Regions from separate parts of the Sphaerochaeta associata genome, predicted to be linked through region 1. Evidence: riboswitches for the same ligand, from Rfam matches in the RefSeq annotation. Region 1 holds a riboswitch; each other region holds the start of a gene.
The links. Region 1 has a riboswitch for cobalamin ahead of MUG09_RS00045 (ribonucleoside triphosphate reductase). Riboswitches for the same ligand answer to the same signal wherever they lie in the genome.
Positions count from the first base shown of each region.

Region 2: it holds a riboswitch for cobalamin, as region 1 does, so the genes downstream of both, MUG09_RS08185 (ABC transporter substrate-binding protein) here and MUG09_RS00045 (ribonucleoside triphosphate reductase) in region 1, are expected to answer to the same signal.
Region 3: it holds a riboswitch for cobalamin, as region 1 does, so the genes downstream of both, MUG09_RS03335 (TonB-dependent receptor plug domain-containing protein) here and MUG09_RS00045 (ribonucleoside triphosphate reductase) in region 1, are expected to answer to the same signal.

Region 1 covers NZ_CP094929.1:1,245-11,860, forward strand. The annotation lists gene dnaA (chromosomal replication initiator protein DnaA) at 1-178, shown strand, start outside; gene dnaN (DNA polymerase III subunit beta) at 395-1,501, shown strand; gene recF (DNA replication/repair protein RecF) at 1,501-2,586, shown strand; gene MUG09_RS00020 (DciA family protein) at 2,583-2,903, shown strand; gene rpmH (50S ribosomal protein L34) at 3,012-3,179, shown strand; gene rnpA (ribonuclease P protein component) at 3,160-3,510, shown strand; gene yidC (membrane protein insertase YidC) at 3,615-5,438, shown strand; gene jag (RNA-binding cell elongation regulator Jag/EloR) at 5,492-6,181, shown strand; cobalamin riboswitch at 6,247-6,435, shown strand; gene MUG09_RS00045 (ribonucleoside triphosphate reductase) at 6,505-8,580, shown strand; gene MUG09_RS00050 (anaerobic ribonucleoside-triphosphate reductase activating protein) at 8,577-9,281, shown strand; gene metK (methionine adenosyltransferase) at 9,271-10,413, opposite strand.
Region 2 covers NZ_CP094929.1:1,763,661-1,774,276, reverse strand. The annotation lists gene MUG09_RS08235 (zinc ribbon domain-containing protein) at 75-284, shown strand; gene MUG09_RS08230 (aldo/keto reductase) at 298-1,137, shown strand; gene MUG09_RS08225 (YesL family protein) at 1,179-1,955, shown strand; gene MUG09_RS08220 (CYTH domain-containing protein) at 1,957-2,538, shown strand; gene MUG09_RS08215 (heme-degrading domain-containing protein) at 2,523-3,017, opposite strand; gene MUG09_RS08210 (Gfo/Idh/MocA family protein) at 3,021-3,989, opposite strand; gene MUG09_RS08205 (hypothetical protein) at 4,039-4,782, opposite strand; gene MUG09_RS08200 (lysophospholipid acyltransferase family protein) at 4,785-5,456, opposite strand; gene MUG09_RS08195 (ABC transporter ATP-binding protein) at 5,453-6,223, opposite strand; gene MUG09_RS08190 (FecCD family ABC transporter permease) at 6,216-7,196, opposite strand; gene MUG09_RS08185 (ABC transporter substrate-binding protein) at 7,193-8,065, opposite strand; cobalamin riboswitch at 8,121-8,320, opposite strand; gene rnhA (ribonuclease HI) at 8,360-8,809, shown strand; gene MUG09_RS08175 (chromate transporter) at 8,806-9,360, shown strand; gene MUG09_RS08170 (chromate transporter) at 9,357-9,902, shown strand; gene MUG09_RS08165 (tetratricopeptide repeat protein) at 9,868-10,446, opposite strand; gene MUG09_RS08160 (uracil phosphoribosyltransferase) at 10,446-10,616, opposite strand, start outside.
Region 3 covers NZ_CP094929.1:725,734-736,349, forward strand. The annotation lists gene MUG09_RS03315 (energy transducer TonB) at 108-521, opposite strand; gene MUG09_RS03320 (biopolymer transporter ExbD) at 758-1,111, opposite strand; gene MUG09_RS03325 (biopolymer transporter ExbD) at 1,108-1,461, opposite strand; gene MUG09_RS03330 (MotA/TolQ/ExbB proton channel family protein) at 1,440-1,856, opposite strand; gene MUG09_RS03335 (TonB-dependent receptor plug domain-containing protein) at 1,860-3,767, opposite strand; cobalamin riboswitch at 3,868-4,047, opposite strand; gene MUG09_RS03340 (GntR family transcriptional regulator) at 4,121-5,260, opposite strand; gene MUG09_RS03345 (TAXI family TRAP transporter solute-binding subunit) at 5,552-6,577, opposite strand; gene MUG09_RS03350 (TRAP transporter permease) at 6,617-8,581, opposite strand; gene MUG09_RS03355 (HAD family hydrolase) at 8,595-9,263, opposite strand; gene MUG09_RS03360 (DeoR/GlpR family DNA-binding transcription regulator) at 9,804-10,535, opposite strand.

The DNA of each region.
Region 1 (10,616 bases):
TCTTGCAAGGGACATCACCGAGTATTCAACAACCGAAATCGGTACTGAATTCGGAGGCCGCGACCACACGACGGTCATGCATGCATACGATCGAATAGAGTCATTGATGAAGGGAGACGAGGCCTTCGCAAATACCATCCTGAAATTGAAGCGTGACTTAACAAATGTTAAGAAGTAATTGCCTGTGGATACCCTCGGGACACATTGTGGATAACTCAGAAAACTTGTGGATAGAGGGTTTTTGCTTGTGCAAGGAATGTGGACAACTCTAAAAGTTATCCACAGGATGACAAAAAGTAAGAAGAGATTGTATAATGAATTAAAAAGTTATCCACAAAATATGTGCTATTATTACTATTATTACTACATATTCTAATAAACTAGGAGTATTAAGATGAAATTCGTCTGCAGCAAAGAAGCCATCCTCACCGAGATCATATATTCCATGGATTTCACCAGCCAAAGGAACTCCCTTTCCATCACTTCCAACGTCTATCTTGAGACCTACAACGACACCCTGGTTATCAGAGCTACAGACCAGAAACTTGGATTCAGCACCCATATCGCCGTACAGACCCTCCAAGAGGGAAAAACTACTGTGTTTTGCGAGAAACTTTTGAACATTCTTCGCTCTCTGCCCGATACCAATGTTGAATTCAACGTTGAAGACGGCATGTTTACCATCAAGCCGGTAAGCCAAAACATAGATTTCAAACTAAGAACCATAACACCGGATGAGTTTCCCGCCCTTGAAACAGCACCTGAGGGACAGTATTTCACCGTCCCCCAGAAAGCATTCTCCGATATGGCCAACCAGACGATATTTGCCATCAGCGAAGATGAAACACGTTACTTCTTGTGTGGTCTCTACCTCGAACGCAATGCAAGCGGAATGAACATGGTTGCAACCGACGGAAGAAGGCTTTCCATTGTTGAACGTACATTTGAAGAAAATTTACCCATGTTTACTCCTGTCATCATAGCTCCTAAGTTTTTCACCGAGCTTAAGAAGCTTTCCACCGATGAAGGTATGTTGGAACTGTGCATAACAGAGCAGTTGCTCTTTGCAAAAATCGCACAGAGAACGTTCTACACAACCCTGATAAAGGGTCAGTATCCAAACTATCGCCGTGTTATTCCCGACACTCAGAATTACAGTTGCACCATGCGTATCCAGGATATGTTGGATGCATTGAAGCGCGTCTCGTTGTTGGTTGAAAACAAGGCGAAGCGAATATTCCTGGACATCAGCGAAGCCGGCGTGCTCTTGACCAGTGATGAGAGTGAAGTCGGGGAAGCCAAGGAAATAATTCCCTGCCAGTATGAAGGACCAGAGAGCAAGGTTTCTTTAAACTACACCTACCTGCTCAACCCTCTTAAGGCGATGGAAGGTGAGTATTTCTCCATCAATTTCACTGAACCTACCAAAGCTATGACGGTAAAACCTGAGAGTAACAGGGATTACTATCATATCATCATGCCGATGCAGCCCAATTCCTAATGCGTTTCATCGAGCTTTGGGCAAACCAATTCAGAAATATCGCAGCAGAAAGGATACCTGTCGACAATCGGCAGGTATTCCTCATTGGGCCCAATGGTCAGGGTAAAACAAATCTACTTGAAGCAATCTACACCCTCTGCTACGGCTCCTCTTTTCGTACCAATCAACTCAAGGAATTGACTGCCCACGGCCAGAAGGCCTTTAAGATTGAAGGACGCTACCTTGGTGACGATCACGTGGTTCATACGCTGGTACTCGAGTGGAAGGACGGAAAGCGCAGCCTTGTCCTCGATGACCGTGAAGTCAAGGACCGCAAGGAGTTGATATACAACATTCCCTGCATAGTATTCAGCCATGACGATATTTTTTTCATCAAGGGGGAGCCTGAGCAACGCCGCCGATTCTTCGATCAGACGATGAGCATGTACAACCCTCTTTTTTTTGATGATCTTCGTCGGTATCGTCTGGTGCTTCGTCAGCGTAATCAGGCTATCAAGGATGGAAGGCTGGAGCTTTTGGCCCTGTATGACCTGCAGCTTGCGAAATACGGGCTTGCAATCCAGAGTGAACGGACTCGTGCAGTTTATGAATTCGACCAAATTTTTCCTTCGATGTACAAGAATGTCTCACAAAGTTCGTTGGATGTGCATATCGAGTACCACCCTTCTTGGAGCGATTGTGCAACCGAGGATGAGATCGTCGAATATTTGGCTCGTACGAGAAGCCGTGACTTGAGTTTGCTGACCACCACCAGCGGCATCCATCGGGACAGGTTTCTCGTAATGGAGGACCGCCAGCCGTTCTCCCAGACCGGCTCTACCGGGCAACTCAGACTTGCCTCCTTGATTTTCAGAACGGCACAGATGGCATTTTTCCAGAAAAAGACAGGTAAGGAACCGTTGATTCTTGTCGATGATGTACTTTTGGAGTTGGATTTTAAGAAACGAGAACAGTTTTTACACTTGATGCAGACCTACTGCCAAGCCTTTTTCACCTTCCTGCCGGAAGAACACTATTTTTCAGAGCTGGCGGATGAAGGAGCTTTGCTCTATACTGTCCAGGAAGGAAGGTTTTTGCGCTCATGAAGGACAAAAAGCCCAGGTTATGCAAAGAAGGGGAACCTCTGGAGGGAAGAAAAGTCCTGGACTTTGTGTTGCGATCGCTTGATATCAACTCTGATAATCCTAAGGCGGCAATCGGTTTCGAATGGCAGAAAATCATCGGAAACAGACTGTATCCGCATGTAAAAATTGTCGAAATCAAGGGTTCAACATTGGTTCTTCGGGCCGATCATCCTTCTTGGGCACAGATTGCATTGATGCAGCAAAAGAAAATACTTGCTTTAATTACCAAGAAATATCCATCATTGGGCATCAAATCCATACAGATGCTGAGCGCCTAGTTACTTGACGTAACGACAGTTGCTCATTATACTGCACCACTCGGAGGACCTTACTCCGTCAAAGTAGAAAATATCCGCGTTAAGCGATGTAAAATTGGAGAATATCTCATGAGTTACAAAGGAAAAAGAACCTACCAGCCCAGCAAAGTCAAGAGAAACAGAAAGTTCGGATTCAGGGCTCGTATGGCAACGAAGGGCGGACGCCTGGTATTGGCCCGCAGGCGAGCCAAAGGCAGACACAAGCTGTCCGTATGTGATGAGAAGAAGCCTTTCTAAGACAGAAATTGTAAAGCGTAAACCGGAGATTGACCGAATTTTTAAAACAGGCAGGACATACGCCTGCCGTGGTTTAAAACTGATTGTTAGCCAAAACCAGCTGGATGTTGACAGGATTGTAGTTATACCCGTCCGTCACTATGGAAGCGCTGTTCAGCGTAACAGAATACGCAGACAGATCAAGGAAATCTGGCGAAATGAAAAGCCTCGGATGATCCCCGGTTACGATTTTGCATTCATCGTATATCCAGGAAAGGTTAATGACCATACATCCCAAAAAAAACAACTCCTCTCTCTCTGTGAAAAGGCTGGGGTCTTCCTCGAGCCTTAAGACTTTCTGTTAGTCTTTCCCCACTCCTGTTGTTGCAGAAATTCGTTATGTACCTATCTTTCCTGTGATCGTTTTCTCACCACACCCCATCATCAGGAGCAGATATGGACAAAAATACCATTCTAGCCATAGTTCTTTCCGTATTGGTCATTACTGTCGGTATGACCATTCAGACCACGTTCTTCGCCCCCGATCCGGCGACACAGGCAGTTCAGCAGGAAGCTCTGCAGCCCGGGACTTCCCCTGCCGCCGCCACCACCACGCTTGAACCTGCCCAGTATTCACAGATTCCCTCCAATATTGCATGGAACAGCAAGCTTCCGGGCTCGTTGGTATCGGTGGGTAACCAGGGATCGAGTGCACCTTTCACCTTCTCAACCGAATACTTCATCGTTGAGTTCAATCCAAATGGCGCATCCGTCTCCTCCTTCAAGCTGAGAAAACACCTTGATGAAGGACAGCCGGTGGAACTGCTTTTCAAAAGTCAGGAATCCAACGATGCATTCCTGCTTTATGCCGGAAAGGATAAGACCAACCCCATTGATGCCAATTTCAGGTATCAGATCAGTGGAAACAAAGTTATTTTCACCCAAGAATTCGCCCTCCTTTCCGAAGACGGCAAGCGTGCAGGTGATCCGTTCACCCTCACCAAGACCTATACCTTCGGCAGTGAGGACTACTTGTTTCAGATCGACGTGGCTACCAAGAACAGCGTAAACAAGGCTGTTCCCCTCTCGTTCGAGAATGCAGCCTACACCTTGGCCTTTGAGCCCCAGATCGGCCCTTCTTTTGCTTCGCTTGACAACAACTACAACTATAGAAGGTTCTACGTCAAGGAAGATGGATCTTCCAAGAAGAGTCAGGTCAAGCTCAGCAATGGTGCCTATACCACCACCAAGCCCCTCTCCTGGGTGGCTCTGGTCGGCAAGTATTTCTCCATGATTGCAATTCCCGACGCCACCAACTACACCGTCAGCCTGTCCGAGGAAAGTGATGCAGGATTGCCGCTCCAGTCAAGTATGTACTTGACCCGACCGGCCATCAGAAGCGCATCGCAAACCGATACGTTCCGCTTTTATGCTGGGCCTCAGCTCAAGGGTGACATGGCCATCTACAACGATGCGTCACAGAATAGCTTCGGGGTTGCAAACCTCCAGCTTGAACAGGCATTGGACAGCAGTTCCTGGCTTGGTTGGCTTGAGACCATCCTCAAGACCATCCTGAACCTTCTCTACAAGGTGATTCCCAACTACGGTGTGGGCATCATAATTCTCACCTTCCTGCTCAAGATGGTGCTGTATCCCATTTCCAAGAAAGGCATGGAGTCCACGGCAAAGATGGCCTCCCTCTCACCTAAAATGGCTGAGATCAAGGAGAAGTATCCGGACAATCCGACCAAGCAGAATGAAGAGATGGCTACCTTGTACAAGAAGGAGAAGATCAATCCGATGGGCGGCTGTCTGCCGATGCTGCTCCAGTTCCCGATCCTCATCGCCTTCTACGGACTGCTCAACAAGCACTTTGAACTTCGTGGTGCCATGTTCATTCCCGGTTGGATTCCTGACCTTTCCATGCCGGATACCGTATTCACCTTTGGTTTCAATCTTCCCTTCCTGGGCAATCAGGTGCACTTGCTGCCGATCATTTATACGGTCAGCATGATTTACTCGATGAAAATCACCCAGAATGCCTCGACTGCAGGAAGCCAGCAGAGCATGATGAAGTTCATGACCTACGGCATGCCCTTGATGTTCTTCTTTGTTCTGTACAATGCTCCCTCCGGTTTGATCCTCTACTGGTCGGTCATGAACGCTCTCTCCATCTTCCAACAGTTGTATACAAACAAGAAGAAGAGCAAGGAGGCAGCTGAAGAGAAGAGCTCCAATGTGCAGCAGTTCCCCGGCCCCAAGGGGAAGAAGCGGACCTAGTTCCCACAAGAAATTTCACCTGGGGGACCCGGTCCCCCGAACGGAGTAGCTATATGATGAAAGAATTCGAAGGACGTACCGAGCAGGAAGCTATTGCAAAGGCAGTAGAAGAACTGCACATTGAGCGGGAAGATTTCGATGTAGAAATCGTCGAGCCTGTCCGCAAGGGACTGTTCAAGAAAAGCAATGTAAAGATTAGAATCCACTTTGAAGATGAGAATGATGTACCAGAAGAAAGTTACGATGTTCAGAGTACGCAGGACGAGGAAGAGCTTGATGCTCCAATCAACAGCGACCTCGAGGACAAGCTCCTGCTGTTCGTAGCAACCATTCTCGAGAAGATGGGATACCAGGGTAAAGTTTCCATCTCCTTTCGCAAAGCCCGTAAGCTTGGCTTGAATATTGAGAGCGACAACTCCAGTATCATCATCGGCCGCAAGGGAAAGAACCTTGATGCCATCCAGCTGCTGGCCAATGTATATGCCGGTCAAATCGATCCTGATTTGAAGGTCATCATCGACAGTGAAAACTATCGCATGCGTCATGAGGAGCAGTTGATCAGGATGGCTTTCAAGACAGCCGAACAGGTCAAGAAGAGCGGCAGAAGCAGATTGCTTGAACCGATGAACCCGTATGAAAGACGGCTGGTGCACACCGCCCTCAACGATTTCGGGGGAGTGGAGACCAAGAGTGAGGGTGAAGGCTTGTACAAGCAGATCCGCATCACCAACCAACGACACTAAACCTGCTGGGGACTTCGGTCCCCGTTTTTTTATTCTGCTTGACAACAATCCTTATTGGACCTACTGTTAGTAGTGTACCGTATGGTACTAAACACTATATCTTGTGTGTATAGGAAAAGGGAAGTGGGTGAGAAGCCCACGCGGTCCCGCCGCTGTAAAGGGGAGATTCCGCTAAGAGCCACTGGAGTAATCCGGGAAGGGAGCGGGATTGATGAACCTGAGCCAGAAGACCTTGCCTGTACAGACACGCCGTCACGGAGTATGACAGGAGCGTGTGCCAATGCAGCACCGTTGCTCTGTCCATACTCCGTCAGGAGGAAGCCATGCAACAGCAGGTGGTCAAACGGGACGGGCAGGTGGTTCTCTGCGAGGTTCAGAAAATCATCAATGCAGTCAACAGGGCAGCAGTAGCTGCAAATCAGGATGTCGATGCCTTGGAAGTGGCAGCGTTGGTACTTGCCGACATGAAAGGCATCAATCCCATCACGGTCGAGCACATCCAGGACCTGGTCGAGCAAGCCTTGATGGCCAGCGGAGCAAAGGAAACGGCAAAGGCCTATATCCTGTACCGTAATCAACGGGAGAGGGTGCGTGAGGGCAAGGCCCTCATCAAGGCGACAAACGCCCTCTTTGACTCCTATTTGGGCCAGACGACCTGGCAGACCAAGGAAAATGCCAACACACGACGCTCGGTCAACGGGATGAACAATTTCATCCGCGAACGCTTCACCGAACAGTATTGGCTCAATGAAATCTATCCCAAAGAGATCAAGGCGGCGCATGAGAGCGGTGCCTTGCATCTGCATGACCTGGGCTTCTTCGGGCCGTATTGCTGTGGCTGGGACCTTCGGCAGCTTTTGGTCAGCGGCTTCGGTGGTGTTGAAGGAAAAGTGAGCAGCAAACCTGCAAGGCATCTACGCTCGTTTCTCGGGCAAATCGTCAATGCTACCTTCACGTATCAAGGTGAGTGTGCTGGAGCCCAGGCTTGGTCCTCCTTCGATACTTATACAGCTCCGTTCATCCGATACGACAATCTCTCGTATGCCGAAGTGAAACAAGCGATGCAGGAGTTCATTTTCAATCTCAATGTTCCCACCAGGGTTGGTTTTCAGTGCCCTTTCTCCAATCTGACATTCGATTTGATTGTACCCGCTTCTCTTCGGGATGTTCCGGTGATCAGGGGAGGGGTGGCACAGAAGGAGACCTATGGCATGTTCGAGAAGGAGATGTCGATGCTCAATCTTGCCTTCTGTGAAGTCATGGAGGAGGGTGATGCTTCGTCCAGGGTTTTCACCTTTCCTATTCCCACCTATAAGGTGACCAAGGATTTTCCCTGGGAGAGCGAGGTTGTGGATGCGATATTCTCCATGACAGCCAAGTACGGTATTCCCTACTTCTCAAACTATGTGAACAGCGATTTATCCCCCGAGGACGCCCTCTCCATGTGTTGCAGGTTGCGCCTCGATACTTCCGAACTCAAGAAGCGCGGTGGTGGTTTGTTCGGATCAAACCCTCTTACCGGCTCGATTGGTGTGGTGACGCTCAATCTTCCCAGGTTGGCGTACGAAACCGGCTCCGAGCAGATGTTCTTCCAAAAACTTCCCTCGGTTGCAGCACTTGCCAAGGAGAGTCTGGAGATCAAGCGCAAGGTCATTGAAGCGGAAACCGAGCGGGGTATGTACCCGTTCAGCCAAGGGTCGTTGGTTGATATAAAGCAAAGGCTTGGAAAATACTGGGCGAACCATTTCAGCACCATCGGCCTTGTCGGAATGGAGGAAGCCTGTTTGAATCTCTTCGGCCCGGAAGGTTCCTTGGTCACCCAAAAGGGACAGGAATTTGCCTTGAGGGTGCTCAAAACGCTGAGAGACCTCATCAGTGGATTTCAGGAAGAGACAGGAAACTTGTATAATCTCGAAGCCACTCCGGCCGAGGGAGCGAGTTATAGGTTGGCCCGTCTGGATCTCCAGCAGTATCCTGACATCGTCACAGCCGGTGAGAACGTCGGGTACTATACCAACTCATCGCAGCTTCCTGTGGGCTATACTTCGGACTTGTTTGAGACGCTGGAGAAACAGGATGAGCTGCAATGCCAGTACACCGGTGGAACGGTTTTACATCTGTATCTGGCACAACGAATCAAGGACGTTGATGTGGCCAAGAATCTTGTAAGAAAGACCTTCACCAGGTACAAGCTCCCATACGTATCGTTGACTCCCACCTTTTCCACCTGCAAGAATCATGGCTACTTGGACGGGGAGGTGGAACAATGTCCCTACTGCGGAGAAACTGCAGAAATATGGACAAGGGTGGTGGGGTATCTCAGGCCGAAGGGGGACTTTCATCCAGGAAAGCAGGAGGAGCACCGCCAACGCAGGTTCTATGAGGTTCAAGTTTCATGAACATTACAGCCTTGGAAGCCTGCTCCCTGCTCGATTATCCGGGCAGGTTGTGCAGTGTCCTTTTTTGTCGTGGTTGTAATTATGATTGCTTCTACTGTCATAATAGGTCACTTCTTTGTGAGGGATCGGATGCAATAAGCCATCAAGAGATAGAATCGTTCCTGCTAGAGCGAAAGGGTTTCATCGATGCCGTGGTGATAAGCGGAGGTGAACCCACCTTGCAGAAGGATCTTGTTTCTTGCATCGGGTTCATCAAGAATCTCGGATTCTCTGTAAAGTTGGATACCAATGGAAGCCGGCCCGAAGTGATGGTCGAAGTGATCGACTCAGGCATGCTTTCGTATGTTGCCGTGGATGTGAAAGCTCCTTGCTCTAGATACGGCGAGATGGCCGGAAGCAGTGCCGATGCTCTTGCTGTCAAGCAGAGCGTGGCTCTGCTTGCCTCGTATCAGAATCGATGCATCGACTTCAATTACGAGGTGAGAACCACCCTCGCTCCTTCATTGATGATCGAGGACATCCTTCGCATGGTGCAGGAGCATCCTCCTGTTGCTCGTTGGTATCTGCAGGAGTATCGGAAACCAAAGCAATACAAGGATGAGGATGAGCAAAAAATCAACCTCCCTTGCGTTTCGCGCACGGAGGTTGATCGGAATCTTGATTTGCTTAGGAAGTATCAGCCGAATCTGGTCATACGTTGATGATTTGTTCCCAGGGCATGGAGGCTTTGCCGAAGTGCCCGTAGTTCACATTCTGCTGATAAATCGGCCTGAGCAGGTCGAGGCTTCGGATGATGCCCGCCGGGGAGAGGTTGAACTTCTGCCTGACAAGGTCTTCAAGCTTTTGGTCATCCACCGTTCCTGTTCCAAATGTATCGACGTAAATCGAGATGGGATAGGGGACCCCGATTGCGTACGAGAGCTGCACTTCACAACGGGTGCAGTACTTGTTTGCCACCAGGTTCTTGGCGACGAAACGGGCCATGTATGCAGCTGACCGGTCCACCTTCGAGGGGTCTTTGCCGCTGAAAGCCCCGCCTCCGTGCCGGCCCATGCCACCGTAGGTGTCAACGATGATTTTCCGGCCGGTCAGACCGGTATCACCGCTGGGACCGCCGATGACAAATCGTCCGGTCGGGTTGATGTAGATTTTTGTCTTCTCGTCCAGAAGGCCGGTTTTCTCAAGCACCACCTTGATGACCTTCTCGGTCAAAAAGGAGATGAGATGGTTGCGGTCGGTCTCGGCGGTGTGCTGGTGGCTGATGACCACCGAGTCGATATGCACCGGCTTTCCATCCTGGTACAGCAACGATACCTGGCTTTTTGCGTCGGGGCGAAGAAATGGTGCAAATCCTTCCTTGCGAAGCCGGCTTGCTTCCATCAGAAGCTGATGAGCCCACATGACAGGAGCCGGCATGAGCTCTTCGGTCTCATCGCAGGCAAAGCCGAACATCATTCCCTGGTCTCCCGCCCCCTGCTCTCCGAAGAGAGAGGTGTCGGCGCTCACCCCCATGGAGATGTCCGCCGATTGGGTGTTTGTCAAATTGATGACCTTCAGGGTTTTGTAGTCGAAGCCGCATCCTTCTTCGGTGTAGCCGATCTGCTTGACGGTTTCCCTGACGATTGCTTCGATGTCCAAGGTGGCATTGGTGGTGATCTCCCCCCCGACAATCACGGTATCGGTGGTGGCAAACACCTCGCAGGCAACCCTGCTTTTAGGGTCCTGGCGGAGACAGGCGTCGAGAACGGCATCGGAAATCTGGTCACAGACCTTGTCCGGATGTCCTTCGCTTACTGATTCTGATGTGAAAATGTGTGATCCATGTGCTAACATACACCCTTCCTTTGAGAACTTGGGAAGGAGGAACTCAATTCTGAGAATTGTTGCGCTCCCCTTTTAGCAAGTTTCTTTAGTGACGCCCGCAAGCCGGGAGGCTATCAAATCGACGTCATTCGTAGAGGATACTAGCAGGGATGAGCAGATTGTACAAGGGTCGGGGTCTGCCTCTTTACATAACAATAAATGTTATGATATAT
Region 2 (10,616 bases), 1.8 Mb from region 1:
CCAAAGGCCTTTGGTTTAGTCAAGAGGGTTTTTATCCCTTTTTTCTGTAGCAGTTCCGTGCTAGAGTAGTACCCATGGAAAAACAGCAGTATGTATGTCCCAAATGCGGTTGTACCCACTACGAGAGCGACCGCTTCCAGGCTACAGGAGGCAATTTTGCCAAGATTTTCGATGTGCAGAACAAGCGGTTCGTAACCATCAGTTGCAAACAGTGCGGATATACCGAACTGTTCAAGCAAAGTGAGCAGACCGGTTGGAACATTCTCGATTTCTTGACCAACTGAACAAGGAGCTAGTATGAACTCTCTTCTCTTGAACAACCAAGTAGCCATTCCGGTTATTGGATATGGAACCTGGCAGATAGCCGATGGCCGAGAGGCCTATGAAAGTGTCAGGTATGCCTTGGAGACCGGTTACCGGCATATCGACACCGCCGCAGCCTACCGCAATGAGATAAGCGTAGGGAAGGCGATTCATGATAGCGGTATTGCACGGAGCGAGATTTTTCTGACCACCAAATTGCATAATGACGACCACGGCTATGAAGAAACAAGAAAAGCTTTTCTTGCAAGTCTGTCCGACCTTGGAACCGAGTACGTCGATCTTTACCTTATTCACTGGCCCAATCCCATTGCATCCAGGGAGAACTGGAAAGAGGCGAACAGCGGCAGTTGGAAGGCGATGGAGGAGTTCTACGAACAGGGCTTGGTCCGCGCAATAGGCATCAGCAACTTCTGTGAACGGCATATCGATGCTTTGCTTGAGACGGCAGGCATCACACCGATGGTCAATCAAATCCGGCTTTTTGCCGGTGAACAGCAATCATCTCTGGTTGCCTATTGCCATAGCCTGGGAATGGTGACAGAGGCCTACAGCCCCTTGGGTACCGGTGCCTTGCTTACAAGTCCGCTTATTCAGGAAATTGCATCGGAAGTGAAGAGGAGTGCAGCCCAGGTATGCCTTCGCTACAACCTGCAGAAGGGACATGTGATTCTCCCCAAGTCGGTAACCCCCTCCTCGATCAAGCAGAACCTTGAGCTTTTCGATTTCACCCTGAACGAGAACCAGATGAAAAGCCTCGATGAAATGCCGAACATATGCGGGCCGACACGTAATCCCGATGAAGCTCCGTTCTAATCCCTCTTGCTTTCAAGCTCGTGTATGAGTACTCTAGTACCATGACTGGATTCTTTCTGAAAAAAGCGTTTTTCGACGGCTGGGACAACCTCATTTCGATGGTTGTCCTCAATCTTGGGTTTCTCCTGCTTCTGCTCGCATTCATGGGCAGCATGTCGCTGATGGGTACCAATACAGTCCTTGCTTTGCTGGCCTTGTTGGCCAGTGCAGGAGTATTCTCCTTCTACAGTGCCGGAGCTGCAGCTTCGACGCACGCCTATGCAAAATATGAACGTCCCGGCTGGGAAGGTTTCAAGCGTGGCATTCGCGAATCGTGGCGCCATGCCCTGTTCTATTGGCTGTTGATCGTACTCGATGCAACCCTCATCCTGTTTGTCATTCCATTTTATCTCAGCTACGGCAATGCAATCGGTATGTTGCTCAGCGTCCTTCTATTCTGGTTGTTCATGGGCTTGACCCTGGCATTGTTTTACTACTTTCCCCTGTTCTTTCTCATGCAGGGCGACAGACCGACAAAAACACTGAAGAAAAGTTTCATCATTGTCTTTGACAATCTCTTTTTTACTTTGTTCTTCGCTGTCTATCAGGTGGTCAACCTGGTGTTTTCAGCACTGCTCGCCGGTCTTGCCCCTGGTGTCACGGGCATGCACCTTGCTTCCAGCGATGCTGTGAAGCTCTTGATGCTCAAGTACGACTACCTGGAAGAGCATGCAGATGCCGATAGGAAGCACCTGCCTTGGGATGAGCTGCTGTATGAGGAACGCGAGTGCGTCGGTCACCGTTCATTGAAGAACATGATTTTCCCTTGGAAGGATTGACATGGGCATCGAGGTGGAGCTGAAAGCACATGTACGGGACCCGATAAGCCTGAAGATAGAATTGGAGGCGCTCAAGGGCATCTCTTCACCGCGCTGTGAGTACAAGGAAGATGTATACTACTGTCTGCCGAACGAGGATGCCCTCTTTCGGCTCAGAAGGGAGAGCAGCGGATCCACTTTTTCTGCGTTGGAAGGCCAGCTTGTTTTCACCAGAAAATACAAAACGCTGAAGGACGGCATCGAGGTGAATCAGGAACTGGAGTTCACCTCACATGACAGCCAGTTTGAACAGGCCCACGCCTTCTTCTTGTCGCTGGGATATGAAATCTACATCCGCAAGACCAAACGGGGTTACGCGTACTCCTATTCGATTTCCAGCGAACTACCCGCATTGCATCTTGAACTGGTGGAGGTCCCCCCATTGGGATGGTTCTTGGAAATGGAGTTCGTTCTCACCGATGAAACGAAGGTCCCCGTAGCGAGGACCTTCCTGCTAAACATGCTTGAAATGCTCGGCATCGACCAAGCCGACATTGAAAGCAGGTACTATATGCACCTGCTTGCTTCTCAGTCTACCGGATAACGCGGTACATCCTCGACCACCAGATATTTGCTGATGCATCGGATCAACACCTCGTGATCCTCGACGTCCCTCAGGCCCGAGACCATTGCAGCTGCAACACATCCCACACCCTCTACAAAAATCGGGAATCCACCGCCGCACGCAACAAACAGGGCTGGGTCCAATCCGCGCTCGGCAAGAGTCGCCCCCCGCTTCTTCAAGAACAAGGAGTAGCGAAGCGTACTCATCTCAAAATGCTGGACGGTGCGGAATTTGCGGTCTATCCACCCGTCATTACCCAGATTGGTTCCCTCAAGGGCATAGTGGAACAGTGTCTTCCCACTCAGTGCCTTGATGGAGATGGCAATCTTCAAGTCATTGTCCATTGCATCGGCAACAAAGATTTTTCCCAGTTCCCATGCATCCTCACAGGTGAAGGTCTCAAACTTGAGCAGTTCTTCCTGTGCCATCAAGATCGCCATTCTCTCTTCCAATTCCATTGCTCACTCTCCCGGGAAGCGGATACCCCACTGAGAGCGCAGTGTATCCATCACTTCCATGACTTTGATGATTTCGCTGTGAGGCATTTGCTTGCACTCAAGCTCTCCTTCCTCGATTGCCTTTCGGCATGCTTCAACCTGGTGTTCGAAGCCGGTAATGAACTTGAAAGGCTTGTAAGTCTCCACCAGATTGTAGTCTTTATCGTAGACGTTGATCCCCTCGCAATTGTTGATATTGAGGAATTCGATGAAACCCCTGCTGCCGAAGATGGCTCCGCGACGGTCCGATGTGCTGACCATGGAGGAGTGCAATACCGCCATCTTGTCACCTTTGAAAGTGAGGGTGATGGAATTGGACTCATCCACTCCGCTGTCGGTCTTGATGCAGCTCGATTCTATACTCTCGATGTTGTTGCCGAATACCATCATGGCAAAGTTGATGGGGTAGACTCCGACATCCAGGAGGGCTCCTCCGGCAAGGGCCGGATCGGTAAGCCGTTTGACTCCCTTGACCGGATAACATAAGTTTGCAGTGAGTGCGTGCGGTTCCCCGATGACCCGACGTTCCAGAATTTGATCGAGCACCAGACGCATGGGAAGGTAGCGTGTCCAAATGGCTTCGGCTACGAGCAGTTTCTTCTCCTTGCCATAGGCAAGCACCTTCCTGGCTTGGTCCGCATTCATGGTGAAGGATTTTTCACACAGCACATGCTTGCCTTTCTCAAGGCACATCATCATATGTTCAAAATGCAAGGAGTGGGGGGTGCATACGTACACGAGATCGATCTCAGGATCACTGAGCATCTCCTCGTAGGACCCATAGGCTTTGCGTACATTCCATTTCTGGGCGAAGTCGCGTGCTTTCTGCAAATCGCGAGAGGCCACAGCATGCGCCTCGACATGTTCCATTTCACTGACCGTAGCGGCCATTTTGCGAGCTATATTGCCGGCTCCTAGAATTCCTAGTTTCATATGGCTCCTCCTGCCTACCAGTATAGGGGCAACAGAGGGTCTTGAAAAGTCAAATCATCACGGCATTCAATTGGGATGCAAAGGAAAGCAATCCGACCAAGGCGAAGAGCGAGGTTGTGTGCATGCGGGAATCTTGTTTGCTCACAAGGGCAACGATGGACCAGAGGCTGAAAAGCAAGGCCCTGGTCACACTCTCAAAGCTCAGCGAAGAAACCAGGGAGAGAAGAGGGAGAATGGCGGCGAGAGCCAGGCTGACCTGAAGCGAAAGCTGGGTTCTGCCCAACAAGAAGAGCAGGCACAAGGCAACAAAAACCAGGGAGAGGGATTGTGTCAGCTGTAACTTGGTGCTGTCAAAGAAGGCTGTGATACTGAGATTGATGAAAGCTAAAGCCAGAATCTTGCTTATTTCCTTGAGATTGGCGAACACAAGGCTGCTTCGCTTGTCACGGTGCATGAAGTGATGGAGGGATGAGAACACGAAGACCGCCGCCATCAGGGAGAGGGCGAGCAGCAAGGAGAGATTCACCGTGTCTGATTTCATCATGCGCACGATGAAGGAGGCCAACAGCCAAACCGCAACAAAAGCGGAGGCAATGTCCAGAATGCCATTGAAAATGGAGAGTGGATGATAGGCTTGTTTGGGGCCGAATGTATCAGCATCGTACTTGAAATTGAAAGCCGTACCATTCTTCAGTTCGGCCTTGAAGGTGAGTTTCTGCACCGATTGGGCATGGTCGGCTATCTCCAGCACTTGTGTCTTGAATTCAGAAAATACGTTCTGTAGATCATCCATGTTCAACTCCAGAATTTATCGGTCTTGATTTCTTGAATCAAGGCATCAATTCGTATGCTAAGCTCATCAAGAATTACCTGACAAGCCTTGTCTCGATCCACCTCTGCCAACGAGAGGGCAGCATTGAATTCCATCGGTTTGCCCATATTTGCATAGTAGTTGCGGCTTACCACCGTCATGGTTCTGCCTGCCGCCCGACTGACTTTGCTTCTTACCCTTCGTTTGGGGGCTATGAGCCCGATGGGTATGACAGGGCAGGGATAGGCGAGGTATATCTCTGCAATGCCTCTCTTGAATGCCATCAAGGTTTCCTGTGTATTCAAGGCACCTTCAGGAAATATGTACACGCTTTCCCCCTTTTTCAAGTAGGAGACGGCCGTTGCAACCACCGCTTTACGGTCCTCCTTGGTGAGGGCCCGTATCTGCTCGGTCCAGCCGAGAAATGAACCGACTACCGGAATTCCAAATCCGGGTCCGATGACAATGTGCATAATGTCATCGGCCAAGGTGGTCACAAAGTGTACATCACTGCTGCTGAAATGGTTTGAGCAGAAGATTTTCGGACCTGCAGGAAGTTCGCACTCCTGCCAGGTCTGGAAATCATAGGAGAGGGCAAGGATGATTTTCACCACCCTGCGGTAGGTTCGGTGCAGAAAAAGCCGAAACGCATTCATTGCGATGAGCCCTTATAGGTAGGAAGCCAAAGCATGCGATCGAGTGTCGGATCATAGACTTGGTGGGCATCGATGTCGTACACATCGCGCAGCAGGGTCTCGGTGAACACCGTCTCGGTCGGGCCGTAGGCTACGACCTTTCCTGTTTGCAGTACCAAAGTCGTCTGACTGTAGATCTGCACCAGCAACAGGTCATGCAGTACGCATATCACCGTATACCCTTTCTCTACCAGACGGCAGAGCAGTTCCATGATCGAGCGCTGGTGTTTTACATCGAGGTGGTTCACCGGTTCATCAAGCAACAACACCTTTCCTTGTTGACAGAGGGCACGAGCCAGCAGAACACGTTGCAATTCGCCTCCACTGAGCTCTGTTACCAGCTTGTCCCCAAGGTGTACGATATCACACTCCAAGAGGGCCTGCTCGACGCTGCGGCCGCTGTCTTGCCCCCCGTAGGCATACCGTCCCATGCTGACGGCCTCGGTTACCGTGAAGGCATAATCGAGTTTCCCGTTTTGAGGGACAAAGCCCAGGTGCTTGGCCAGCTCCTTTTGATTGATGGTTGCAACGTTCCTGCCTTCAAGTAAAACCTTGCCATCGATCGGCTTCAAATGTTTATAGATGAACTTGAGCAACGTAGACTTGCCGCTTCCGTTGGGCCCGGTCAGGGCGATGAAGGATCCTTTGGGGAAGGCAAGGTTCAAATCCTCAAAGACCGACTGGCTTTCATAGCCGCCGTACACGTGGGAAAATTCGAGGCTAACCATAGAAGTACCTTCCTCTGCGAAGCAGGTAAATAAAGAGAGGAACCCCCAACAAACTGGTTATGATACCCACGGGAAGCTCTCCCGAGGGCAGTAACATTCTCGATATGGTATCACTGGAGAGCAAAAGCAAACCGCCCAGTAAACTGGAGGGAAGCAGCAGGTGTCGATGCTTCGGCCCGACCATAAGCCGGGTTGCATGCGGTGCCATCAAGCCGATGAACCCGATTACACCGAAGTAGGAGACACAGAGGGAGGTGGAGAAAGAGGCGAGCAGCAAGAGGCCCAGACGGGTTCTTTTTACCGAGAGTCCGCCTGCTCGAGCGGATAGCTCGTCGAGCAGGAGCATATCCATACTGCGGTGCTTCAAAGAGAGCGGAATGAAGAGGACAATCCAAGCAATGAGTACCACAACAACCTGGGCATAGGTGCTCATTGAGAAACTTCCCAAAGTCCAGTAGAGAATTCTTTGGTACTGCTCCTTGTGAAGGAACATGAGCAACGTCATGGCAGATGAGAGGATATAGTTGACTGCGACCCCGGTAAGCAACAGTGTGGTGCTGCTGCTTTTGCGACGTGAAGCGAGTCCAACGATGCACAACGTTGTACCAAGCGCTCCCACCAGTGCACTGACAGGAAAGCCGAACAGAGGGGCCATGCCGATGAAAAGGGCAACGGCAACGCCGAAGGAAGCTCCCGAGCTGATTCCCAGAATAAAGGGGTCGGCCATAGGATTGCGCAGAGCAGCTTGAAACACTGCACCGCTGAGACCCAGGATTGCTCCGGTGAAAAAGGAGGAGAGAATTCTGGGAAGCCTGAGCTGAAGAATGATGTAAGCCTTATTGGCCGGTGCAGTTTTTCCCATGAGAATGGATACAGTATCGGAGAGACGAATGTTTGAAGGTCCGAGGGTAAGGGAGAGCAACATTAAGAGTAAAATTGTCGCTGTCAAGGCTGGGACCAGCATCCGCCTCATTGCATCTGCTCCTGATGTATCAGATTATAGAGTTCCTCCAGAGCCTGGGCGCTGCGGGGGCCTTGCCTGCTGATGAGGTCTGCATCGAAGATCCTGATGGTGCCGCTCAAATCTGCATACGGTTTTGTGGTGGTAAATTCCTTGAGCGTCTGCTCCCCTGTCTCCCCCCATCTGGGACTGAGCAGGATTACCTGGGGATCGTGGGACATCAGAAGCTCTTTGCTGTATGTCCAGTTTTGTGCGTCATCAGCTATGTTGATGCCTCCGGCAAGGCTGACCATTTCACTGAGAAACGTCCCCTTGGTGGCGCTTGAATCGAAAGAACCGAAGTCCAAGGCTACATAGACGGTAGGCTTAGCTGATTGTTGAGTCTTCAGTACAACGTTGCGTACTACATTTTGCATGGAAAGGATCATCAACTCGGCTTCGGCGTCCTTGCCCGTACGACGGGCAATTTCACGGATGAGGGTGTAGGTCCCTTGAAAATCCTGTTGGGTTTCGAGGGTCAAGACATCGATTCCTGCTTTCTTAACAGCATCCAGGAACTGTTCGGGTACAAATGCGCTGCTGATGACCAGATTCGGCTCAAGAGAAAGAAGCATCTCAAGTGAAGGGTTGTACAACGTCCCCACCGAGGGAAGCGTAGTTGCAGTCTCGGGATAGTTGCAGTAATCGCTTCTTCCGACCAATAATTCACCGGCGTCCAAGGCGAAGATGGTCTCGGTTACATTAGGTGAAAGACTGACAATCCTCAACTGCTGTTGCTCCATCGGTTGTTCCTCGGCCCCTCTTGCTGCAAGTCGGGGAAGGATGAGGCAGAGAAATAAGGAGAAAACGAGGAGAAAGTGTTTGTATGAGTGATTGTGCATAACGCCCCTTCATAATATGGGCATGGAACATACCCTGACCTATACTCCGTAGGTCGTCGGAAATTATCCATGTCAGGTCTCCTGGCTCAGGCATACCCAGAATCTGCGACTTCCCGCATTACAAATTCTTGCAGTGTCTCTTTTTGCAGATTCCCAGCCTCTACAGTGGCGGGACCGCAGGGGCTTGTACCCCTTTCCCTTGGCATGGACAACCTTATCCTACGGAGTTGTCCAACCTTCTGTCAAGAGTTAGCATGGTTGACCACAACCGGCCTCTATATTACTATCCGCCCTATGATGTACAACCAAATTGAGATCTATACCGATGGTGGGTGTCTAGGCAATCCGGGGCCTGGCGGATGGGCGTATGTATTGAAGGCTGATGGAGCATTCGAGAAAGAGTCAAGCGGCAGCGAACGTGATACCACAAACAATCGTATGGAACTCACTGCGGTGATCGAGGCGTTGAAGGCCTGCCGGCCGCTGGGAGCAAAAGCCATTGTGATCAACACGGACAGCCAGTATGTGAAGAACGGCATCACCAGTTGGATCAAGAAATGGAAGGTCAACGGCTGGAGGACTGCAGCCAAGGATCCGGTGAAGAATAAGGAATATTGGGTGGAACTCGACCGTCTCAATGCAAGTCTTCCCGTCCAATGGAACTGGGTGAAGGGACATGCGGGCATCGAGGGCAACGAGCGGTGCGACCAGTTGGTACGTCAAGCGATGGATGCCTTGGTATGAAGTCCAACTCAACAAGCCTGTGGGATTTGTACATCTCGTTTTTCAGGATAGGAGGACTGACCTTCGGCGGCGGCTACGCCATGCTTCCCATGCTTCAACGTGAGGTCATCACCAAACACAATTGGGTGACCGAGGAAGAGGTGCTGGACATCTATGCCATCGGGCAATGCACGCCGGGCATTATTGCAGTTAATACCGCCACCATGATCGGATACCGAAAACGTGGCATCGCTGGAGCCATTGCTGCAACCTTGGGCGAGGTGAGCCCATCGCTTCTCATCATCACGTTGCTGGCGACCATCCTGTTTCATGTTCAGGAAAATGTCTGGGTTCAACATGCATTTGGAGGCATACGGGTTGCAGTTTGCGCCTTGATAACACAATCGGTACTATCGCTTGCAAAAAAAAGCCTGATCGACCTCCCAACCGTTTTGTTTTATCTGGCGGTGGTGCTCTCTACATTCTTTTTGTCGGTATCACCGGTAGTAATAGTGCTATTCGCCATCTTTTTCGGCTTGAGTGTACAGGGCGTAAAACGGAGGGTTCGATGATATATCTTCAGCTGTTCTGGGAGTTCTTCAAGATCGGACTCTTCTCCATCGGAGGAGGTCTGGCAACCCTCCCGTTTCTTTATACGCTTGCCCAGACGCATCCCCATTGGTTGACGGCAAAGACCATTGCCGACATGATTGCCGTAAGCGAGTCAACACCCGGTCCGATCGGGATCAACATGGCAACGTTTGCCGGCTATCAGGCTGCAGGTGCATTGGGTGGTCTCATAGCCACCTTGGGGGAAGTAACCCCCAGCGTGATAATTATTATTTTCATCGCCCGGTTCTTGGGTAAGTTCGATAAGAACCTCTACGTCAAGGATGCCTTTTACGCATTAAGGCCAGCGGTGGTGGGCTTGATCACCTTTGCCGGATTGAGATTGTTGTCGGTGACACTGTTTTTCGAGCACACTCTCAAGGTGAAGGAAGCTGTATTGTTCGCAGTACTGGTTGTTCTGGTGTTACGGTTTAAGAAGGTGCATCCTCTGATCTGGATAGTGATCGGAGCTACTGCAGGTCTTCTGCTTGCCCTTCCTTCGTAAGGAAGGAGAGGGCGAGTGCATACCAGGAATTATCTCCTGACAACCGGCTCAATACCGTCAAAGCCCGCTTCTCATACGCTTTCTCCTGCAACAGGCCGAGGGCCAGATGCTTTGCACTTTCAGTTTCGTTCCAAGTGAGAGCAGCTTCCATCACATCAGCTTGTGTCTCATACGATGCACGATCGAGGGCGAATATTCGATCGTACGTTTCCAGCGCTTTTGGATACTCCTCCTTCTGTGCATGTGCTTGGGCTTTCAGTAGTAAAAATGAGAGATTGAAGCTAAACGTTTCAAAGGCATTTTCACTGAGTGAAATGACCTGATCATAGTCACCTTGGAGAAAGAGCGAGAGAAGGTGGTTGTAGCGATAGGTATGATTGTTGCTATCCTTGTCGCTTGCCTCGGCAAACGACGCGCCGGCAGATGCAAAATTGCGAGATTGCAACTGCTCATACCCCAGTCCTGCCAGTCTGGCCGCCTGATAGGATCGGCAGGAGACGAGCAACAGTGACGAACTGAGTACGAGCAGCAGAAGTTTTTTCATCAGTTTTCTAATACAGTCTTCTCAATCTCCCTCACCTGTGAGCGGTAGAGGTTGGTGATTGAACTTCCGTAGTCGGCCACCAATTGTATGATGTTGCGGGGATTGTCGTGCTCGTCCTTGCCGTTGAGCCGGTCACCGGCATCACCGAGGCCGGGGAGGATGTAGGCTGC
Region 3 (10,616 bases), 720 kb from region 1:
GAAAGTGATAACTTTGACATAAGTTGTAGGCATAAAGTAGCAGAATCTCTACCTACTGACGATGATGTATGTCCAGAAGTTGGGAAGAGTTGCGTCTTCTCTCCCGCTTATTGCAGCGTGAAGCGAATGGGGTAGCGCAGTGTTACAGCAACTGCTTCATCGTTGTACAAAGCAGGGGAGGCCTTGAACGAAGTGAATGCTGCAATCGCTGCATCTGCCAGGCCGTAGCCCGGGTCTTCTTCCACGATGATTCGCTCAACCAAACCGTTGGCAGCTAAAAAGAGCCTGACGACAACCAAGCCTTCCTTGCGTTGCCGCTTTGCAAGCGGTGGATAGACTATCCTGGAAGCAAGCAAGGCCCTGTCAAAGACAGGAGCCGTGGTAACAGACTCTGCTGCATAGTATCCGTCGATCATGACGGGATTGAGATTTTCAGATACCTTGGTCGCTGCTACTGCCTCTTCAACCAGAGGCCGTGGAGGTTCATATTCTGCCTGTTGCTCTGATTTTGGTTCTTGCACAGGTTGCTCCTGAGGCATTGGAACAGGTTGGGCAGTCTCCTCGATGGATTTTGTTTCTTGCTCTCGAGGGCTCGGATCGGGTTGCTGAACAGCAATTCTATCTACAAGTGAAATGGTTGCGGCCTTTGCTTGTGGGACAGGTGCTGGCTCTTGTTTTATAATAGGTATGGGAAGAAACAACAGAGCTGTCAGCAAGCTCGTTATCCCGATGGCGAGAAGCAGTGAAAAGCGTAGGTTCATTCTTGCTCCTCCACCAACAGGTGCAAGGTCTCAACTCCCTTGTTCTTTAATGCTTCAATGATTGGATGGATGGTGCTGAACCCTGTTGACCTATCAGCAAGCAATGAATAGCTGGGTTTCTCTTCTACCTGCTCGATGGTAAGGAGCCTGCCTTCCTGATAGATTTTTCCATCCTTCGCTATATACAAGGTTGGGATGGTGCTCAAGTCAATCTTCTGTGCCTGGGCTTGTGCAGGATCGAGCGGAACGGGAGTCTGGAAGGAGGTTATTGCCATAATGAGGAAGAAGAGCAGCAAAAGAAAGGCAATATCGGTGAGGGCGGAGGGCGGGGTAGGTCTCTTCTTCCTCATGGCACCACCTCCAGACTCAATGAACTGAGAGGATACTGCTCAAGCAGGGACAGAAATGAGACAACAGTCTGCCAATCTGTTGCTGCTTCAATGGATAACGTGAGGTGGGGTTTTTGGTTGAGGAAAGGAGTCAATTCAGCATTGTTCAGGACTCTATCCTGGAATAGAACCGTTTCATCTTGCTTGAGCGTCAGCTCAAGATGTTCTTGGGCTTCTCCAACAAGAATGGAGCTGTTGCTTGTGTTCAGATCAAGGCTATGGGAAGCTGTAACGCCTGAGAGCAGGAGAAAGAAGATAATGAGAAGGAATGCGATGTCGCTGCTTTGGCCTAACTCTCTTCTTTTTCGCATAGTGCTCCTATGGCAAGGTCGAGAGCGAAGCTTGCGATGGTAGCCAGAATGGAGATGACCAGGCCGAAGGCTGTAGTGAAGAGGGCTTCATACAGCCCGGCTGCAACGACCTGCAGCTGAACCGATGAAGCCTCGGAGACCGACTTGAACGCCGTAATCATCCCGGTGACGGTTCCGAGGAAGCCGAGGACCGGGGCGATCATGGCGATCAGGTCGAGAATGCTCAACGGTTTCTCCACCTGTGCTTTCACCACCGGTTCATGCTTTCTCCAAAGGATGATCAGCGTGATGGTTCGTTCAACACTGAGCACGACTGTGATGACCAACAGGGCGTAGAGCGGCCACATGACCGCTCCTCCTTGTTGCATGATGGTGATAAGGTTGGTGGTTTTCATACGCTAAAACCGTAAGGTACCGCCGAGGCGAATCTTTGTACCCGGCATAGGATAGCCGGAAACCAGTTCGTAATCGGTGTTTAGCAGGTTGTCCACGGCAAGGTAGGCTTTCAAAGCTTTGCTGACCTGCATGGTGACACTGAGATTGAGCAGGAGTGCACTGTCGAGGGTGCTCGATTTCCCCAAGTACTCTCCACTGATGACACTTTCAAAGCGGTCGAGGGTGAAGAACAGTGAGCCTTTGACGGTATGTTTTCTGATTCCCGTTACCTCAACATTGTCAGAGAAGGTCTTCCCTGCAGAGAGGTCGAAGCTCTTGTTGTAGAGGTAGCTGGCTTGGATGTTGAAGATTTTAGAGAGTTCTAGATTGAGGGATTGTTCGGTCCCGAGGTAGACACTGTGAGAGATGTTTATTGGCATACTGACTCCGCTATCTATTGCATTAGAGATGTTTCTGCCAAAAAGCGTTGCCTCGTATGAAAGGTTCCTTTGTTTGTAAGTGATTCCGAAATCTCCATTAAAACCTTTTTCGGGCTTGAGATTTGGATTACCTTGAAATGTTCCCCAATATCCATAATCGGTATAATCGGTGAAAGGCCAATACAATTCAGAGAAGGTTGGATTTCTCTCCGCGTAACTGATGGTTGCCTTGAAATCAAAATTCCTCATCGGTGTATAGATTGATCCCAGAGAAACATTGGGTGAGAGAGCATTCAAGTCACTTAGGTAGGCGATGTTCAAGCTGGGATGCAGAGAAAGCGTTCCATCCAAGAGGTAGAGACTGCCATGGGCCGATGTCGAGATGGCATGGCGGGTTTTTTGGCCTACATCGGTGCTGTCGACGTAATCGAGACTATAGAGAAGGTCTGTCTGGAGTGCATACTGCTGGTCAAGGTTCCAGACTCCTTCCACTTTTGCAGATGCATTGTATTTGTTGTGGGTGCTGTCTCCAGACCCCACATCATGATTGTACGTCTGTCCAAATGCGTAATGTAAAAGAGTGGAAATGTTTTCTATGAATTTATTAGGTTCGGCAACGTTAATGGTATTGGTACTGCTGACAAAAACATCCTTCATGAAATTATTGGGAGTACTATTTGTTGCGGATCCAGGTACTCCGAGATTCTTGTACACAGCGAAGTTTTGTGTGTTGAACTGCAAAGAATCAGAGAACGCACGGTTGTAGTTAACTGCTCCATGAGCTTCGTAGACTTGGGCATTGTCTCTGAGACTACGAGTTGACCCATTGCTGTATGTGTACGCATTTTGAGCGGCAAGTCCTCCTACTGTGGCAACAAGTTCATTGTTGGTGTAGGAGAAATCGAGCTTCTGGCTGTCTACCAAGGAGAGCCAATTGCGTGAGTCTGCTGCACCATAGGGTTGGGGAAGAAAGGAACCATTCTCGAAGGTAAGTGCAAATGGTGTATCACTTTTCTGCCCATTCTTGGTGATGATGTTCACCATACCCCCGATGGCATTGGTTCTGCCAAGGTTTCCCGGTCCGCTTTTTACTATTTCTATGCGCTCAATAATGGAGACGGGAATAATGGAGAGATCGACAGTCCCCTCATGAGCCGAGGAGAGCAATACTCCATCAAGGTAGACGAGGTTCTTGGAAGAGGTGGCGCCACGGATGACGACATTTTGCAGCGACCCCAAGCTGCCTACTGAGTTAAATGAAACTCCGATTGCCTTTCCTACGAGCTCTGCCGTTGTTTGGGCATTATAGACTGCTATCTGTTCTTTGGTGATGACAGATACCGAGGATGCTGTGTTTGTTTCAGCTTCGGCAAGTGAAGTCTCAGCTATGACCAGTTCATAGGCTGTTCCAAGGTCGGTGATGTCTTGTGCTGCGAAGAGATTTGAGAGAGCGAGCAACAGGACCAGAGAGAAGATTCCGCGCTTCTGCATGAAGGGCCTCCAGAAAGTGGTGTCTGGGTGCAATACTTCATGGAAAGGGGGAGTTTATACCGAGGGTATACTCGTGTCCTGGGTGCTGTCTCTTTTTCCACGAAGAATTGATATCTGGAAACGTCTCCTGGCTTACGACTCTTTTTACTGACAGGCCTTCTCATCCGAAGCGGACAATGGCATATCTGCGTTCATCATCGATTACAGTGGCGGGACCGCCGGGGAATCACACCCCGTTCCGTTTTTCCAGATCCAGCGGTTCTTATCCTAAAAGAATGAAGGGGGGAGGTCAAGGGAGGAGGTTGGTATCGATTGCCGCATGGTCGAAATCCTGAGAAAGTACGGTATGACACCTATTGCAGTGTAGAACATTCTGATATAGATCCTCTGACTACCAGCTTTGAAGGAAGCAGAATATGTTCAACCGGGTGTGAGCGATCACTAATAAGCTGAATAAGGAGCTCCGCAGCCTTTCTTCCTAATTCAAAAGTGGGGGTCTCCACTGAAGCAAGCGGGGGCTTCAATTGATTTGCAAAGTTCACGTTGTCAAATCCTATGACCGAGATATCCACTCCAGGTTTACGCCCGAGTTCTTCCAGTACATGGATGAGATCGGCGGCAATAAGGTCATTCAATGCAATGATTGCAGTGACATCTTTTGCTGCTGCAAGATACTCATGAATCTGGTTGTGTACGAATGTCTTTTCTTCGGTAGTCTGCTCAGCCCAATACAACGAACGGGTATCGACTAAATCAAGAAAGATATTCTTTAGATGCACCGGTATATCCAAGTCTCTGCACGCCTGGAAAAAACCCTCGATTCTGTGTTCGATTGAAGTCTTTGTTAGCGAGGGTTTGGATACCAATCCAATTTTTCGATGCCCTTTCTCATAAAGGTATTGAACAGCTTCATATGCCCCTTTTCGGTTGTCCATTTCCACGGAGTTGCATGGTGCATATTTATAATATCTGCCGGTCATAACGAATGGAATATGCTTCTCGATGAGTTTGAAAATCGCTGGATTGTACATGGATGCAGCAGTGGGGTGGATAATCAAACCTTCGACCTGGCGCTCAATCAAGGACTCAATTATTTCTTGCTCTTTTTCAATGTTATCGTTTGTCAGATGCACGGATATCGTGTACCCCTTCTTTTCAAGAACCTCTTGGACTCCCGTGATTATTTTCCCGATAAAAATGTCTGCAAGTCTCGGTACTATGATACCGATTGTCACATTTGCATGCGGGTCGGAAGATTTTTGCTCAGAATTGGTAATGAAGGTACCTTTTCCTCTATATCTTTCCAACAATCCCTCGCGTTCAAGTTCAAGTAGGGCTTGTCTGACGGTTGGCCTGCTTACTCCAAATTGAGTTGCAATCTCCTGCTCGGTGCTTAACTTCATTCCGGGAGCCAACCGCCCATCTTTGATTTTCTTGCGAATATCATCATAGATTTTCAGGTACTGGGGACTGCCATTCATATACTCTGTCATCGTATTCTCTCCGCTCCAAAAGCATTCACAATGTAGAGGAATTGATAATTTGAAAACTATAGCAGAATGTTACTTTTGTAAATACAATTCGCGAATTCTGCGATTTTTGTTAAGCTTGATGCCAAATTGGTGAAAACCCTATCGAAGATTCATTCTTTCTTATTGACAGTACGATGGAAGAATAATCTGTGCCATTGATTTCTTGCTGATCCGAGGAAGGCGTAAGAAGTACACTACTCCAATTCCAAGTAAAACTCCCAGGCAATTATCTGCCTGGGAGTACGTAACCATTTAGTTGAAAGCTGCAATGCCTGGGAGTCCGATTTCGTTATAGTAGCGTAATGCACCCTTATGGAGCGGTACGCTGATACCCTCCAGCATCTTTTCTGGAACGATTTCCTTGAAACCTTTATTGACGTTCTTAAGGGCATCAAGATTCTCGTAGAATCGCTTGATGAACTCATAGACAACAGCTTCAGGGACATCGGCATTAGCAAACAAAACAGCATTGTTTCCAAAGGTTTTTACATCGCGGTCGAGATGGTCGTAATAAGACTTATCCAAGACCTGCTCTGTATATGCCCCATTTGAATTCTCAATGATCTTCTTAACAATAGCACTGGGAATGTCAAGGAATACGCAATCTTTGGAAGCGAGCAAGTCAAGAACGGTAGCAATCGGAGCCTTACCATTCCAAATGAATACATCAAGCTGGCCATTTTTCATCATCTCTGTCTGCTCCGCCCCCTTTACCTCGATACCTGTGTACTCTCCAGGTTTGAGTCCGAGAGCGGCCATCAGAGCCAGCGCATCGAACCTGGATGTCCCACCAACTTGTCCGATTCCAATTTTCTTTCCTTTGAACATTGCATAGGAAACTTCGGTAATCGGAGAGTTTTTCAAAACGATGACGTGAGTCTTGTTGCAGGACAGTGAAATCACACCAAGGCACTTTTCCGCTTCCAGACCAGTGTAGTCACCTTTCGCATAATACCCATCGGAGAGCATCAGGTTATTGGTGAAAGCAATCTCAACATCACCTTGGGCGACCAGGCCAACATTCTCTGCATACCCATTGGTAGCCTCTGCAACCACTGTGAGGTTGCTGCCACTACTATTGATTATTTCAGAGATTTGAGCGGCTTGCTGATAAGAAGACTGTCCGATTGGGTTTGCTGCCAATGAAATGGTAGTCTTCGTAGTCAATCCCTTGAATTCTCCTGCTGGTTCAGCCTGGGGGGCCGCCTCCTTTGACCCTGCAGCAAATACCGACAGTGTAACGCAGAGCATCAACAATACACATAGGACTTTTCTCATTTTCTTTCTCCTTTTTTCTACTATCGTCTGATCTATTGATCAAGCAAGCTGTTTGAGGCGATTTCTTCTGGCCATGATCAAGTTGACTAGTCCAATGCCAATGATGATTGTGTAGCCTACTGAATCAGTCCAAATACCTGGGTATATGCACATAAGCCCGGCACCTATGGTCAGGACTCTCATGAGTGGATGTAGTTTGGTTTTGAAATACCCTACAATACCTATGCTTAAGCCGAAGCATCCGATAACACCCGAGATGAAAGCAAGAATGATTTGTGATGGTGTACCGATGCCGATTAATTCCGGTGAATATACGAAAAAGATAGGTGCGATGTACGTTACGATTGCCAGTTTCACGGCTAGCATTCCAATTTTTATAGGACTTGCATTTGCAATACCCGCAGCCGTATAGGCAGCCATCGCCACCGGTGGGGTGATTGAGGATAGACAGGCTCCGTAGAACACAAACATATGTGCTGCAAGCTCAGGGACTCCTAATTGAGTCAAAGCCGGAGCAACCAATACTGCAACGAGCATGTAGGCCGGTGCAGTCGGAAGACCCATTCCCAATACGAAAAGAGCCACTTCAGTCAGCAGAAGTACGACGATTAATCGCCCTCCTGAAATGCTTATAATAAGCGAACTCAGTTTCAGTCCGAGCCCTGTAAGCGATATTATGCCAATAACACACCCTGCTGCAGCACAGGCGGTCGCAATGCTCATGACACCCTTGCACCCCTTTATCAGTGAATACACGATGGTTTTGAAACTCATACGGGTGTTCTTGTTCACGAAGGAAAGCGCTATGGCAAATGAGGTGGCGAACAGGGCAGTGTACATTGCACCATATCCCATTACAATCATCGCTATCAGCACAAACAACGGTATGATTGAAAGCCCATATTTGCGAAGTGTCTTGCGGGCATCGGGGATATCTTTTGCATCCATACCGGTGAGACCCCGTTTGCTGGACTCGTAGTGAATCGAGAAGTACACGGATATATAATAGAGAAGGGCGGGAATAATGGCAGCGGCAATAATCGCCTTGAAGGGTATGCCCAAAGTTTCAGCGATGATGAATGCAGCTGATCCCATAATCGGGGGCATGATCTGACTGCCAGTTGAAGCAACCGCCTCAACAGCTCCTGCATATTCGGGGGAATAGCCGGCTTTTTTCATGAGTGGAATCGTGAAAACACCTGTGGTAGCGACATTGGCGGATGCACTGCCGCTGATGCAACCAACGAGAGCACTCGAAACTACTGCAGCTTTTGCAGGACCTCCGATACTTTTTCCGGTAAGGGCGAAGGCAATGTCCATGAAAAGTTCAGAACCACGTGTTGCTTCCAAGAAAGCACCAAAGATAACGAACATGATGATGATCGTCGAAGCTGTCCCCAGCGGAGTGCTGAAAACACCGGCAGAGCTTACGTAAAGCGTTTTAACAATTCTCGTCCAGGAGTACCCTCTATTCCAAAGTGATCCAGGTAAATACTTTCCGAAAAGTGCATACACTATGAATACCCCTGCAATTATCGTGATTGCTGGCCCCATGATTCTTCTGGCAGCTTCAAGCACCAAGAGAACCCCAAGCGTTGCAACGATGAGATACAAGGGGGGGAAGGCCCCATAGGTTGTTCCCATTTTCGTGTAGTTGAATGCCGTAAACGTATAGACAAGGCCTGAGAGAACGGCGAACAAGACGCCGGTAGATTTCATGATCGGTCCGTATTCTTTCCGTTTCTTCGTGAATGCATTCAGAAAAACCATAGGCATAACAAACGCAAGAAAGAAGCTTCTTTGGATTACATCCGTCAACAAACCGGTAAAGCAGGTATATAAGGTGAAAAACCCCAACCCTAAAGCCAGTACATCTTGTATTGTTTTGGCAATGTAGAATGACTGAGGTTTTGTATTGCCTTCCAATGTGGCGGCTACCTTGATTTCCAGAACCTCATCTTCTTCATGCCGCTTGAAAAGCCGACTTCGTTTCTTCTCTTTCATAACAACTCCTGTCCTACAAAGCCATAGCCATAGTATCTATATCGTTTGACAGCTCTTTTGCAGAGCTGTAGAAATGTTTGACAAAGGTATGGTCGAACTGCTCTTTGGTTGTCCCGCCGCGAAGCATGGCTGAGAAATCGACTCCGGCTGCCTTTGCAGCGCCTTCATCCACCAGGCTGTCACCTATATACAGGGCATCCTGAGGGCCGACGTCTAAAACCTTTAGCACTGTAAAAAGCCCGGAGGGATCGGGTTTTGGCGCTGCAACATCCTCGCACCCCACCACTGCACTGAAATATTTTGCCAGATTGTACTTCACCAAAGACTGCATCAAAACATCACGAAGTTTCAAAGAGAGCAGGCCGATCTTTATCCCTTTTCCTGCAATATTTTCCAGGCAAGCGGGAACATCGGGGAAAATCTCGGTTTTCTGTGCCATTCGTGTACGGCAGAGCTGTCTATAGTGCGTTCGCATGTTCAGAATGTTTTGTGGATTGTTCTCTCCGGTTACATGAGACAACATCACTTCATGGGTATTCCCAATCACCGGAAGGACATCCTTGAAACTCATTGATGGATACCCGAAATCGTTGGCACTAACATTGAGCAATTCCGCTATGACTTTTGCTGAGTCGGCAAGTGTCATGTCAAAGTCGAAAATCAATGCTTTGTATTGCTTCATTCACTACCTCACAATGTGGGAATCCCATAAAACATAGATATTCATAAATTAACAGCACCACTACCGTTACGAAATACATTACCTATGCGATATCTTGCTTTAGTTGGAAACTAATGTAATTACATTACATTCTTCATTGCTCCAGAAATTCCAACCAGTCTGGATTTCCACTCCTGATACATTTTGAAATCTTTTCACACTTTGGGCTAATATTCGGATTTGTCCTGTATTGCTTGCGGAATATGATTCTTTGTAAATACTAGAATGAGAATATTGATTTGTCAAATAAAATATTATGTATAAAAGTAAAAACTAATTAAAAATGTAAATACAAATAAGAACAAATAACTGAATTAATGGATCGTGACTGTCGTATAAGCAATTTAAGCGATATTTCAACACTTGTAGGTATGTAAAATGCGAGAAGCATTCCTGAGCATGGATCCTCGCCTTTTCAATCGCTTCTGGCAGAAACTCGGAAGCTGTTCCTTTCCTTGGACGTAAGCAAATCGTTCCATAATCCGAATAGGCGTTTTACGACTAAGAACAGAAGACACGTCCGCCAACAGCAGAATACTTTTCCATAAAATCTGCATTCGGCATCTTCTCCGTGATGACTGCGTTGATTCTGTCTATCGTGCAATAGGTCAGCAGGCAGACTCTCCCGATTTTTTGGCTTTCAATCATCAGGTATACCAAATCACTCTTTTTTGCTGCAGCTTCCTTGATGGCGAATTCGTACGGTGCGGCTTGGGTGGCTCCGTTCTGGACGGTAAGCCCGGTAGAAGCCATGAAGGCCTTCCGTATGTTGTACTCCTTGAGGATGTCCGAACCAGTCTGCCCGGTAAACGAATAGGTGAGACGATTGAGTGTTCCTGAAATGGCTATTACGGTAAGGTTCGGGTATGCAAAGGCACGGGTGATTACGTCCAACGAATGAGTGATGATCGTCACATTCTTGCGATCGCCCAAGAAATCAATCAATTGGCAGGTGGTGGTTCCCGCATCAACGAAGATAACATCTCCATCTTCTACCATTGAGGCTGCATGCTTGCCAATCCGACGCTTGACTTCCGTGTTGACCGATGATCGCTCGGTGAATGGGGGAGGTATGCGGTTGTATTGAACACTTACTCCTCCGTAGATTTTCTGTATGTCCGAGCGTTCACAAATCGCCGTAACATCTCTTCTGACGGTATTTTTCGATACATCAAAGGCCGCGCAAAGTTCATCCAGGGAGACTGATTTCTTATCCCGAATGTATTCTTCCATTTTTACTAGTCTATCTTCTTTCATGATGTACCTGCTTTCTGAGTTAACCAAAAGTTAACCACTTGATAATGATATGGTTAT